Regions from separate parts of the Exiguobacterium sp. Leaf187 genome, predicted to be linked through region 1. Evidence: riboswitches for the same ligand, from Rfam matches in the RefSeq annotation. Region 1 holds a riboswitch; each other region holds the start of a gene.
The links. Region 1 has a riboswitch for thiamine pyrophosphate ahead of ASF99_RS04925 (thiamine phosphate synthase). Riboswitches for the same ligand answer to the same signal wherever they lie in the genome.
Positions count from the first base shown of each region.

Region 2: it holds a riboswitch for thiamine pyrophosphate, as region 1 does, so the genes downstream of both, tenA (thiaminase II) here and ASF99_RS04925 (thiamine phosphate synthase) in region 1, are expected to answer to the same signal.
Region 3: it holds a riboswitch for thiamine pyrophosphate, as region 1 does, so the genes downstream of both, thiT (energy-coupled thiamine transporter ThiT) here and ASF99_RS04925 (thiamine phosphate synthase) in region 1, are expected to answer to the same signal.
Region 4: it holds a riboswitch for thiamine pyrophosphate, as region 1 does, so the genes downstream of both, ASF99_RS00315 (3-oxoacyl-ACP reductase) here and ASF99_RS04925 (thiamine phosphate synthase) in region 1, are expected to answer to the same signal.

Region 1 covers NZ_LMPR01000009.1:197,874-201,083, reverse strand. The annotation lists gene ASF99_RS04930 (FAD-dependent oxidoreductase) at 1-684, opposite strand, end outside; gene ASF99_RS04925 (thiamine phosphate synthase) at 681-1,274, opposite strand; TPP riboswitch at 1,357-1,459, opposite strand; gene nagZ (beta-N-acetylhexosaminidase) at 1,516-2,736, opposite strand; gene ASF99_RS04915 (OsmC family protein) at 2,733-3,158, opposite strand.
Region 2 covers NZ_LMPR01000008.1:40,180-43,389, reverse strand. The annotation lists gene abc-f (ribosomal protection-like ABC-F family protein) at 1-428, opposite strand, end outside; gene ASF99_RS02585 (DUF1002 domain-containing protein) at 705-1,586, opposite strand; TPP riboswitch at 1,780-1,886, shown strand; gene tenA (thiaminase II) at 1,961-2,656, shown strand; gene ASF99_RS02575 (hypothetical protein) at 2,708-3,004, shown strand; gene ASF99_RS02570 (glycoside hydrolase family 3 protein) at 3,035-3,210, opposite strand, start outside.
Region 3 covers NZ_LMPR01000009.1:1,022,202-1,025,411, forward strand. The annotation lists gene ASF99_RS09655 (amino acid permease) at 1-313, shown strand, start outside; gene ASF99_RS09660 (thiamine diphosphokinase) at 368-970, opposite strand; gene thiT (energy-coupled thiamine transporter ThiT) at 972-1,532, opposite strand; TPP riboswitch at 1,594-1,703, opposite strand; gene rpe (ribulose-phosphate 3-epimerase) at 1,726-2,382, opposite strand; gene rsgA (ribosome small subunit-dependent GTPase A) at 2,385-3,210, opposite strand, start outside.
Region 4 covers NZ_LMPR01000002.1:59,566-62,775, forward strand. The annotation lists gene ASF99_RS00305 (hypothetical protein) at 1-275, shown strand, start outside; gene ASF99_RS00310 (hypothetical protein) at 295-1,377, shown strand; TPP riboswitch at 1,495-1,595, shown strand; gene ASF99_RS00315 (3-oxoacyl-ACP reductase) at 1,731-2,483, shown strand; gene ASF99_RS00320 (LLM class flavin-dependent oxidoreductase) at 2,539-3,210, shown strand, end outside.

The sequences.
Region 1 (3,210 bases):
ACCGACCGTCTCGTCGTGCGGCAGTTCGGTCGCACCGATCAAAATCCGACCGTCTGCTTTCGGAACGAGGTAGGCGGCTTCATCAAACAGAATCGAGCGTAACGGCTGACCCGCGAGACGGACTGCGAGACATTCCCCTTTGACCCCATATGTCGCGATCGAAATGTCAGCTGTATCGAGCAAGGCTTGCGAACCCCGTCCGGCAGCGACCGTCACCGTTCGTCCGGTCCACGTTCCCGCATTCGATTCGATCCTAATGAAGTCATCGTTCTCTTCGATGCGTGTGACCTCCACCTGTTCTTCAATCGATATGCCACGTGCGTGTAAGGCATACATCAATGCAGTCGTCAGTCGTCGTGGATCGATTTGACCGACCGCTGGAAACAGATGCTCGCGTCCTTTACGTTTCAACAAAAACGGTTGTTCCCGGTACCCACAATCGATACCTGTTTCTCGCTTGAGACGACGTGCAAGCAGCGGATACAGACGACGACTACGTGCGGCAAGTGCATGCAATTCCGCTCTCAGCTCGATGTCGGTCGCAAGCATCCCGGCAGCCGCTCGGCTTGTCCCTTGTCCGCATGTTCCACGTTCTAAGACGACGACGGATTCATTCTGACAGGCGAGACCGTAAGCAAGCGTCAAACCGATGACTCCACCGCCGATGATGATGTGATTCGTCATACGCGAACCCCCTGATAACGCTTGACGGCGGCGAGTGGATCCGATTGGCCGAGAATACCCGATAAGACGGCGATTCCGGTTGCACCGGTCGCTGCGATTTCAGGCATGCATTCTGGTGTAATCCCACCGATCGCAATGACTGGTTTCGTCGTGAAGGTGACGACTTGCTTTAATGCGTCGATCCCTCGTGGTGGCACGTCCGGCTTCGACGCTGTCGGATAAATATGACCGTACAGCAGTCGGTCGGCTCCTTCCGCTTCTGCTGCCAGTGCCTCTGCTAGTGAATGGACCGATTTCCCGATGACGAGATTCGGAAAATGACGTCGCACATCGCGGACACGCAAGGAACGGCGCGTCAGCTGCACACCGATGCCGGCGACATGGGCGACGTCGACCCGGTCATGAACCGTTAACTGTTCAGGCGAATAACCATGCCCAAGGAGTGCTTCAATCAGATCAAGTAATTCTGCCGCCGATAAGTTCGGTTCACGTAGATGCAGCTGATCCGTATAGGGTTGAAGTGATTGAAAGGTCTTTATTTCGTCAAGCGGATGAATGGATCCCGTCGAAATCAGATGTAAACGCATCATGTTCTTCCTTTCCATACGAAAAAGGACCACTCCCGATGTTGAAGGGAGTGGTCCGAAAATGCGCTGAAGCGCTAAGGATATCTAGGGTTTCGAGCCACTTCCCTCCGCTAGTACGAACTAGATCAGGTTCAAAGGGTCCGGATACTTCCGTCTCAGTCTGCTGGGAGACTCCCCTAGTGTCTTTTCGTGTTTAATTGGCTTGCCCCATTAGTCTAGCATGAGTCGCTTTGCTTCGCTAGTCCTAGTTGAGCGCTTCCACTTGCTGAATCAGCTCCGATTTCGTCGGTCGCTGTTGCTCTTGGCTGTCGGCATACGTCTGCTTTAGCTTCAGGATGCGCATTACTTTAGCATCGAGCATCTCCGGCGTCAGCGTTTGGTCTTTGACGGCTTGCATCACTTCAGCATGAACTTTTGCGTAAGCACCTGCCTCTGAAAACATCGCCATATCAGCTCCATTGACGAGCGACTGACGTGCCGCTTCTGCGAGACCATATTGTTTCGTGATCGCTCCCATGACGAGATCATCCGTGATGATGACACCGTTGAATCCGAGTTGCTGACGCAAGAGGTCAGTCAAGATCGGCTTTGAGAGCGAGGACGGATTCGTATCGTCGTACGCGGGATAGAGAATATGGGCGACCATTACCATCTCGGCGCCCTCTTGGATCGCTTCTTTAAACGGTAACAGTTCCGTCCGCTTCAATTCTTCCTTTGATGCCGTCACTTTCGGTAGCCCGACATGGGAATCGACACTCGTATTGCCGTGACCGGGAAAATGTTTGACGACCGGAATCGTTCCCGTCTCCTGCATCCCGTGCATCAGGGCCGTACCAAGCGTCGCGACAGTATTCGGATCAGCACTTAACGCACGGTCGCCGATGATCGGATTGTTCGGATTACTGTTGACGTCAAGGACCGGCGCGAAGTCCATGTTGAAACCATAAAATTGTGACAAATGTCCGAGCGTACGTCCGACGTCTTCCATTTTCACTTCATCTGCTCCTTGCGCTATCCGTTGACTCGTCGGTAACCGTAATCGTTGATCCGGTACCCGGCTGACCCGTCCGCCTTCTTCATCAATCCCGACGAACGCATACGGTTTTTGGTTCGTCTCTTGAATCGCACGCGTGAACGTCAAGAGTTGCTCTTCCGACGTAATGTTTCCGCCGAGCAGTAAGACCCCGCCAATCGCATGCGTCTGTAACAATTTCCGGTCAGCTGCTGAAAGTTCTGTGCCGGCGACTCCGATGTAGAGCAGTTGATCGATCTTTTCTGACGTCGACATCGCTTTAAGTTGCTGCTTTAGTTTTGCTTGTTGTCGTTCTTCTTTCGTCGGCTCAGGCTTCGGTTTCTTTTCTTCTGTCGGTTGCTTCGTTTCCGGTTGTGATGGTTTCGTTGGTTCCGTCGTCTCCTGTGCACACCCTGCAAGCAACAGACAACCGATCAGTACAACTTTCTTCACAAAGGATCCTCGCTCCGCACACCATTGATCGAATAATAGACGGAAATCTCAGCGTTCAAGGATTGCGAGACCGAACAATATTTATCCTTTGATAACGAGATGGCGCGACGGACCTTATCTTCCGGGAGATCACCTTCAAGCCGGTAATGAATCGAGATCGACGTAAAACGCCGCGGATGGTCCTCTGCCCGTTCTCCTTCGATATCCATTTCGAAATGGGTGATCGTCAAGCGCATCTTCTCTAAAATCGAGACGATATCAATTCCAGTACAGCCGGCAACGGCATGTAGTAGCAGTTCAGTTGGTCGTGGCGCTTGGTTTTCACCACCGTTTTCGGGTGCTGCGTCCATCGCCAGATGATGCCCTGATTCCGTCTGTCCACTAAACCCCATCTGTTTGTTCCATGTCACTGTTGCTTGCATCGTTTCCACTCCTTTATAAGTAGTCTTCTTCTGTAGTATACGCAAAAAACAG
Region 2 (3,210 bases), on a different contig from region 1:
CGCTCGATTTTCGAGTCGAGTAGATAGCCATCCTTTTGTTCGAACGCATTCGTCGCTTCCGCATATCGTGCGAGTAACGCATCAAGATTCTCTGGTGCTGTCGCCATCATTTGCTCCAACTGTTGCATCCGAGAACGGATCGCGAGGATGTCTTCAAACGCTGTCCAAAGGACGTCGAGTCCGGTCATCGTCTCACTATAAACAGGAAGTTGTTCCAAATAGCCGATCGTCAAACCGCTCTTTTGATAGATGACACCACCGTCCGGTTGCTCAAGGCGAGCAAGCAAGCGGAGTAATGTCGTCTTGCCACTCCCGTTTCGTCCAATTAGACCGACACGGTCGTGTTCGTTTAAGAAGAGGGAAACATCCGTTAAAATTGTCTCGCCTCCGAATTGTTTGGTTAGGTGTTGAATGTCGCAAATCATCATAGTAAGTCGATCCTTTCGCGCGCATCAAAAAAAGGAGAGCGCAAATAGCACTCTCCATCACGTGTGAAAGATGCGCTTTGCTGTATTTTTCAATCATGAAGTTCTAAAAAAGGGCAGACGGGTGCCTTAGAACGCCATTCCATGAAAAATCGCGCGCAACAGATACAATTGTTCCATCAACCAGTGTTTGCACGCGGCAAAGTCCATCTTTTCACACCACCTTTCGTTTCAGATACATCTAGTTTACTATTTTTTTGTCAGTTACGGAAGTCTGAATTATTTGAACACACCCGCGATTGAACTGAAGAAGTCACTGAGTCCATCAAATAATTTAGCGAAAAATCCTTTCGTTTCTTCTGAAGTTGCGAACGCGTGGATGTCTTGTCCCGCATTTTTCAATCCACTCTCGATTTGTCCCCAGTTGATGTTCGCTTGCTCCATTTGATTGAACAGATTCGTCAGCCGGTCCATTTGTGCGTCAGACAACTGGATATTGTTGTTTTGAATGACTTGGACGATCAGATTTTCGATTTCGACTTTGGTTTCCGGTTTTTGATTGGCGATCTCAGCCTTGATCTCATTCATCAAGTCAGCCACCTTATCCGTTCCGACCGTTTTTCCAACGTCTGATGTGACTGATAATTCTTGCTGTGCTAGATCCTTGCGTTCGTCACTTAACTTTATCCCGGTTTCAGCGGAAGTTTGATCGTACGCCTTCATTATTCCTGTCAGTGCCGATGTCCCGGTCACCTTGTAAGGGGAAGTAATCGTGATGTCGGCATCTTTGACACCCGCTGTGACGAGAGCGTTGAGATACATATCCTTCGTCACCCATGTGATGTTTTCCGTCGAGACGGAGAGTCCATCTCCTTTTTCCGTCAGTTCGATTTTAGCCGACGAATACATGTTGCCGCCTTTTTGCGACTGTGGGATGTTTTTCCCGAGATATTTTTCCTCGTCAGCAGAAGTGGCGATGATCGGTGTGATCCCTTCCGGTGCATTGAGACGTGAAAGCACCCATGCTTTATCTTTTGCGCCGAGCGACTCCCCGAGTGTGACGATCGTCTTATCGACGACTTGTTCGGCGGATGCGGCTGTTGGGAGTAATAAAGCAGAAGCGATAACGGCTGATGCCATGATTTTTGTTGGTGTATGCATAATGAAATCCTCCAATTGTAAGTAACAGAATGAATTATAGTATCAGGTACTAAAGTTAGTGTACGAGAACGAAAGAAGTTCGGAATCGGTCTGCAGATGGAGACGATATCCGTCTTCTGACACTCCATAGTATAGCGAAAAGGAGACAACTTGACTTCCGTTTTCAGCATGCTATAGTGAATTTGAATCGAATAATGACCACTAGGGGAGTCGGTAGACCGACTGAGACGAACGAAGACGTTCGGACCCTTTGAACCTGATTAAGTTCGTACTTACGGAGGGAAGTGGCGTCAAGTCTTGTTCTTCTTGCGCCATGCCCGTGTGTTTCGGGGTGGTGTTTTTTCGTTTCATAACTAAACGAGGAGGATGAGATCATGACATTCACACAAGAAATCAAACAAGCGGCACAAGCGTATTGGGATAGTAGTTTTACGCACCCATTCGTACAAGGAATCGGGGAGGGGACGTTACCGCTCTCGAAATTTCGGCATTACGTCATGCAGGATGCCTATTACTTAAAACACTTTGCGAAGATTCAAGCGAAGGCAGCGTCAAAAGCAGACGACTTCGCGACGATTGCGACACTTGCCGAGCATGCTACTTCGACTTACGAGGCAGAGTTGAGCTTACATCAATCATTTTTTGAGCCGCTCGGTATTACGGAAGCAGATCTTGAAGCATTTGAACCGGCACCGACAGCATATGCGTATGTCTCGCACATGCATCATGCGAGTGAAGGAACGCTCGGTGAGACGATTGCTGCCATCTTGCCATGTTACTGGTTGTATTATGAAGTCGGGCAACAATTACTAACGTGTACACCGGAAGAAAAAATCTATCAGCAATGGATCGACACGTATAGCTCGGAATGGTTTGAAAAGGTCGTCTTTGAACAGATTGCACGGCTTGATGCGCTGGCGGAGCAAGCGAGCCCGACGGAACGCGAGCGGATGAAACGTCATTTCGTGACGAGTTGTTACTATGAGTTACTCTTCTGGCACATGGGGTGGACGGAAGAGACATTTGCGTCAGTTTACGAAACGATTCCAGCACGAGCGGTATCTTCTTGAATCACTAGATGGTAGAATTAGGAATACCATTTAGTGAGAGTAGGGATTGGAATGGAAATCATCGTGATCGCACTTGTGATCCTCGCGGCATATGCTATGCAACGAATGCTTGGTAAAGTCAAAGTAAGATTTGTAGGACTTATCATCCCAACGTTGATCGTGTTATCCGGTATATCCGCATCGACTCGAAACTTTAAGGTAGCGTATAGCATGGGAAGCTATATTTCTGCTGTTCTTGTCATCGTCGTCTATGCACTGCTGACTTATTGGTTATACCGCGTCTACCATCGTGCGAAAGAAGAAGCTGAATATCCGTATCAATCATTAAAAGACCGAGGCATCCTTTAAGGAGCTTCGGTCTTTTGGTGTATCACGTCATCATTTTTTCCAGTTTTTAAAGCCGTCACCGAATTCGAGATGCAGTTGATCGGTAAAGACACCGTTCTTAAAGACCGGCACATCAACCGGTAAAGTGCCTTGCGGTTTGAACGTTCCGAAGATTGCTCGGATACCTGCAGGCAGGTTCGGTCCCGCTGATTTTAGATTGCCTGCTT
Region 3 (3,210 bases), 820 kb from region 1:
CGGGGCTCAAGTCGGCTGGATTTCGATCTCTGCTTCTCAGCTTGCATTTCGTCGTCAGTTCGTCCGAAACGGACACGATGTATCCGAACTGAAATTCAAGACACCACTCTATCCGGTGTTACCACTGATTTCGTTGACACTTAACGTCGTCGTCCTCGTCAGTCTTGCGTTTCAAGCGGATCAACGAATCGCTCTATACATTGGTGTTCCTTTCTTCCTTGTCATGTGGGGAAGTTATCATCTCTTCGTCAAAGGAAAACATCTATCCGCTCAAAGCGACATCCGTGTCGCCCCTTCTCAACTCGAAGAATAATTTCACACAAAAAGAGGTCGCGGAGTCATCCACGGCCTCTTTCCTATGATTGCGCTATTCCTTAAGCGTCCGCATCATCAATAGTTCTCCTTGATGGAGCTCTACCTTCGCTTCTGACGCACACCATTCATTACTGACGGTCAAGGAACCTCCGACCGGTACTGGATGTGCATCAAGTGGATATTTGACTCCGGATAAGCTTAAAGTCGATGGTACGAGTGGAATGAACGAAAGATAATAATAGCTCCCTGCTTCGACTGCATACGTTCCCTCAGCCAAGTATCGTACCTCTTCTCGTTTCGTCACGAGTCGTGCCTCTGGGTATCGCTTCAATAAATATACATTTTGGACGGTCATGTCGAGCCGCCCACCTGTCGCCCCGATAATGAAGGTATCCTCAAACTGTTTCTTCTCTGAGACTGTACGAAGTGCCAGTTCGAGATCCGTTTCATCTTTCTCGGCCGGATGAACGATTGCCCCTTCTGGTACATAACCAAGCGAATCAAAATCACCAATCGTCAGGTCGCATGTCAGCCCAAACGATTCAATCGTCTGAACACCACCGTCAACACCGACGATAAAATCACCTGGCTGACAAAACGTCCGTAAATCCGGCGCTTCTTCTCGCGGACCGGCACAGACGAGAATCGCCCGCATCTCAGACGCCTCGTGCCGAATAACGTAGTAAGCGTGGCGCAGTCGTGAATAAAAGACCCGCAACGACACCACAAAGAACGTAAGACGGTACCATGTATGTCGCGTTATAAATCAATGAATACGGTACGACTGGACCTTCGGCATACTCGGCAAAAAAGACGATTCCACTGATGACATGACAGATATAACGGAGTCCTGCGCCTAATAACGTCGCCAGGAGAACGAACGCCATCAAGCTTTTCTTTTGTCCATTGCGCGCGGCTAGTCTGACTTGACGCGCGAACAGACCACTTAATCCGACGACACCATACGCAATCGTATAGTCAAGCATCGGTTGAACGATCGTCAAGACTTGTGGAGCGAACATCAATTGAATCGTACCGACAAGCGCTCCCGTAACGACCCCTCCAACGACACCGTGGCGAAATGCCATGACGAAGATCGGTAACATCGCTAAGCTGATTGAGCCTCCTTGTGGCATTTTGAATGGAATCAGTAAATCAAAGACGACTCCGAGACTGGCGAAGATGGCAATTTCCATCATCATTTGTAACCGTTTCATGCTATTTTTCCTCCTTCATTGTACGAGAGGACGCAAAAAGGCAGTACGACGAACGCCGTACTGCCTGCGTGCGCCACATCCCTACGTCCGTTTGAACGGAACAGGTTCGAAGGGTTAAAGTCTAAAAGACTCCTCTCAGCCGCTTTTCAAGCGACACCCCTTGCGGTCATCATATTTCGTTTTCTCGTTCTTATTATACGGCAGCCCCTTGACGAATGCTAGTGATCGCTTCCGCATAATCTGGTGCATTGTAGATTGCTGACCCTGCGACGAGAACGTTCGCACCGTTATCGATGCAAAGCTTTGCCGTTTCCGGATTGACGCCACCGTCAATCTCAATTTCAAATGTCAGACCACGATCTGCTTTCATTTGCGCAAGTGCTGCGAGTTTCGGCATGACACGCTCGATGAAGGCTTGTCCACCGAAGCCCGGATTGACCGTCATCAATAAAACCATATCGACATCCTCAAGGACGTGTTCAATCGTTGATAATGGCGTATGGGGATTCAAGACGACTCCTGCCTTTGCGCCCGCTGCTTTGATTTGTTGCAAGACACGATGGACATGATTCGTCGCTTCGACGTGGAACGTCACGATGTCAGCCCCTGCCTTGACGAAATCTTCAACGAAACGTTCTGGCTGGTCGATCATCAAATGGACATCGAGAATCATATCCGTCTTTTGACGTAAGCTGCTAAGCACAGGTAATCCAAATGAGATGTTCGGTACGAACTGACCGTCCATGACATCAAAATGGATATAGTCCGCGCCTGCTGCTTCGACTGCTTTGACATCACGCTCAAGATTCGCAAAATCTGCTGATAAGATAGATGGTGCAATTTTAATCATCTTCAATACCTCCGGGCTCGATTCTTGATTTCGTCTATAAACATACCATAGTTCTCATAACGAGAGGACATGATTTCTTGGGCTTCGACGGCTTCCTTGACGGCACAACCGGGTTCATTCAAATGCAAGCAACCTCGGTATTTACAATCATCTTGTACAGCGACGAATTCAGGAAAACTCCACCGTACATCCTCGATTTCCATATCATACGGAAAATCGAGGTTCGAGAAACCTGGCGTATCGGCAATCAATCCTTCGGCAAGCGGCATTAATGTGACGTGGCGCGTCGTATGACGTCCGCGTCCGAGTGATTTCGAGATCGCACTTGTTTCTAAATCAAGAGAGGGCTCCAGTGCATTGAGCAATGAACTTTTCCCGACACCGGATTGTCCGGCGAGAACGCTCGTTTTTCCAGCAAGTAACGGACGGACTTGCTCAACACCCGTCAACGTCTCACTTGATGTCTCGATGACCGTATACCCAATCTTCCGGTAAGCGGCAATCGCCTCTCGGACAGCCGGTCCTTTGACTTCGTCAAGTAAATCCATCTTCGTTAACAGGATGACGGGTTGGATTTCCTTCGCTTCGATCAAGACGAGAAATCGGTCGAGTAGATGCGCTGAAAAATCAGGTTCTGCCGCCGAGACGACAAGCAACGCTTGATCGATATTCGCGACAGGCGGGCGTACTAAAAAGTTGTCCCGCTCCTTCACTTCGAGAATGTACCCGGTCTCACTTTCGATATGAAGCACGACTTCATCTCCGACGACTGGACTGATGCCGCGTTTTCGGAAATTTCCTCTTGCTCGTGAACGAACTTCTCCTTCT
Region 4 (3,210 bases), on a different contig from region 1:
TCGTCATTCTAGCGCTCGCACTCTTCGTCATCACGATGGTCTTCTTGTTCGTCTTGACGGAGCGGTCCTATCAAAAAGGGAAAGCTTTGCTGACGATCGCAAAGGATGTAGCGCTCTTGATCGTACCATTCATTGCATTACGTTACTTATTTGATTTGACTAGCATGCTCATTCCGAATCAACAGGTATTCGTCTATCTTTCCTTTATTCTCATCTATTTTATATATATAAGTTGGAAATGTGTTCGACTACTGAACCATAAAGTATCTATTTAATCATTAGAAGGAGGAAGTCATGAGACGATATAAGGAAATGATCATCGTAGGAAGCATTGCTGGCGTCACCTTACTCAGTTATTTTGGTTACGCTGCAAGCATTAAAGGATCGGATTATGAAGTCGAGAGTATACGAAAAGAAAATGCAGATGCTCTTAAAAAAGTAAACATCGAGATTGAAAATGGAGACATCAAGCCTACTCGATACAATATCCAATTGGACGGTCAAATTCATAGTGAGTCGCAGAACTATATCACAGGGTTGTTCAATAGCTATGCTGCAGACTTCCCTGCTGATTTCTATCGATTTCTTTCTAAGGAAGACGTATTTACTAGTGAAATGGGCTCGCGAACATACGGAATTGAAGTAAAGGCATCTCAGTTGAACTATCATTCTTATGACAGAAGTACACAGAAACAGTTTAAAAAGACGCTTTCTCATCGTTTAACGGTACCGGATCGTGAAATGGCTGACATCCGTGTCTTTCATCAAGACGGCATGAACGTATACGTCCAACGGGATGATCATGGAACAAAGGAAAAATCGACGGTGTTATTACTCAACCTTGCAAAAGGAAAAGTGGAGCCGCTTCAATCCGAGCAACTTAAGACTAATCAAGAACGTCATTATGTAGCAGTGAACGACTATGGAATTGTCTATCGTGAAATCGCATATGATGCGGAAGGGGTAGAAAAAGATAGCGCTTATTATCTAGATAACGGCAAAGGCATCAAACGAATCAAAGCACTTGATGCGTATGCAGCGGAAGGGAACTTTAATGCTGCTGAAAACAGCCAATCACTAATTGCTTACGGAGCATCTGACTCAGAAAAAAGTAAAAGTATTAAATGGAGCACCTATGACTTTAAAACAAATCAAGTCAAGCAACATAAAGTGGAAGGGCAGCATGCTTATCGCTTCAATGGCTCCTATACGATGATTGCGCAGGGAAAGCTATACCATATCGCTAATATCAATGATTCAGATTTCCAAGTCACGGTAGTCGATACGAAAAATGAATCGATTTCGTATCAAGGAATCATCAAAGATAAAAATGCTAAAAAGAATCGTTTGGTACAGGATGTCACTGTATCGGAGTAATCGTGATGGACTCATGATTCACCTCGTTTACTCGCTTCATAGAATACTAGAAATGAATTTATCTGTCAGAATCATTGACAGGGGTTTTCAAGACCACTACAGTGAAGATAACTTAAATAGAATCACTAGGGGTGTTATTAAACTGAGATGAGTAGCTACTCAAACCCTTTGAACCTGAACTAGGTCGTACTAGCGTAGGGAAGTGTAAACTCTGATGAACAAGCGGAGACGATGATATCGTTCTTTGCTATGTGATTATTTAGACGTGCGCAACTTTCCTTTTGGAGAGTTGCGTTTTTTGTTTACTAACTTCGCTATTTAAGTTGCAAAAATGGATGAGGGAGTGGACAAGAATGAGCAGAACAGTATTAGTGACAGGAAGTAGTCGAGGACTTGGGGCGACGATTGCAAGGGTGTTAGTGCACAACGGATTTAAAGTGGTGATCAATTACTTTAAAAGCAAGGATGCGGCAGAACAACTTGTGAGCGAACTGGGAGTAGAGAATGCAATTGCCTTGTATGCAGATGTCACGAAGCGGGAAGATGTCGAGAGCATGATGCAATCCGCAACAGCACATTATGGTCAAATCGATGTTGTCGTGAATAATGCGTTAGTAGACTTCAAATTTGATCCGGTTGCGCAAAAATCGTTTATCGATTTAGAGTGGGAAGATTATCAAAAGCAACTGGATGGAACACTTAAAGCAGCGTTTCACATCATTCAAAGTGTTCTGCCACAATTTATAGAACGACATAGCGGTAGTATCATCAGCATTGGAACAAACCTCTATCAAAACCCAGTCGTTCCTTATCATGAATACACAACAGCAAAAGCAGGTCTGATTGGCTTTACTCGAAACCTAGCCGCGGAGTTAGGTCAATATGGCATAAACGTGAATGTCGTCTCCGGTGGGTTATTGAAAGTCACAGATGCGAGTGCTGTGACAACCCCTGAAGTATTTGACTTAATTGCCCAATCGACCCCGTTGAAAAAAGTGACGAGCCCAGAAGAAGTGGCTCAACTGGTTGCCTTTTTGGCATCAGAAGTAGCATCTGGGATTACCGGTCAAAACGTAACAGTCGATGGTGGGTTAACGATGAATTAAAGCGGGCGTTTTAAAAAATTCTCAGCTTGTAAGAGAAGGGATTCGTGAACAGAAGATGACGAACAGAAATCAGTTAAATATCGGCGTTTTGTTATATGGATGTGGTCATCACCAAGCCGCATGGTTGATGCCTGATTCTGCAATTGAAGAAATCGGAGAGAGTCGCTATTATCAGCGTTTGGCTCAAATAGCGGAAGGCGGATGTTTAGATGCGGTATTTTTTGCGGACAATCAATCCTTTCCGGCTACCAATGCGACAGATTTACCTGCCTTTTGGTTGGATCCTTTAATTAATCTAACGGCTATTTCTCAAGTGACGGATCATATAGGATTAGTCTCTACGATATCGAGCACGTTCTCCAATCCGTATACAGTAGCAAGGCAACTTCTAAGCCTTGATCACGTAACGAAGGGGAGGGTAGGCTGGAACTTAGTGACCTCGATGACAGATTGGGAAGCACTAAACCACGGAATGGATGCACTTCCACCGAGGGAAGAGCGGTATAAAAAGGCGGACGAATTCGCTACATTGATGGAGAAGCTATTTTTATCATGGGATCATGCGGCTTTTCTCGCGGATCGATCAACTAACCGATTGATTGAGCCTGAAAGAATCCAACCCATCCATCATGCCGAATCCTACTATAGCGTAAAAGGTCCCTTGTCTACACCGTGTAGTCCTCAAGGGAAGCCAGTAGCGATGCAAGCAGGGGCGTCAGAACAAGGG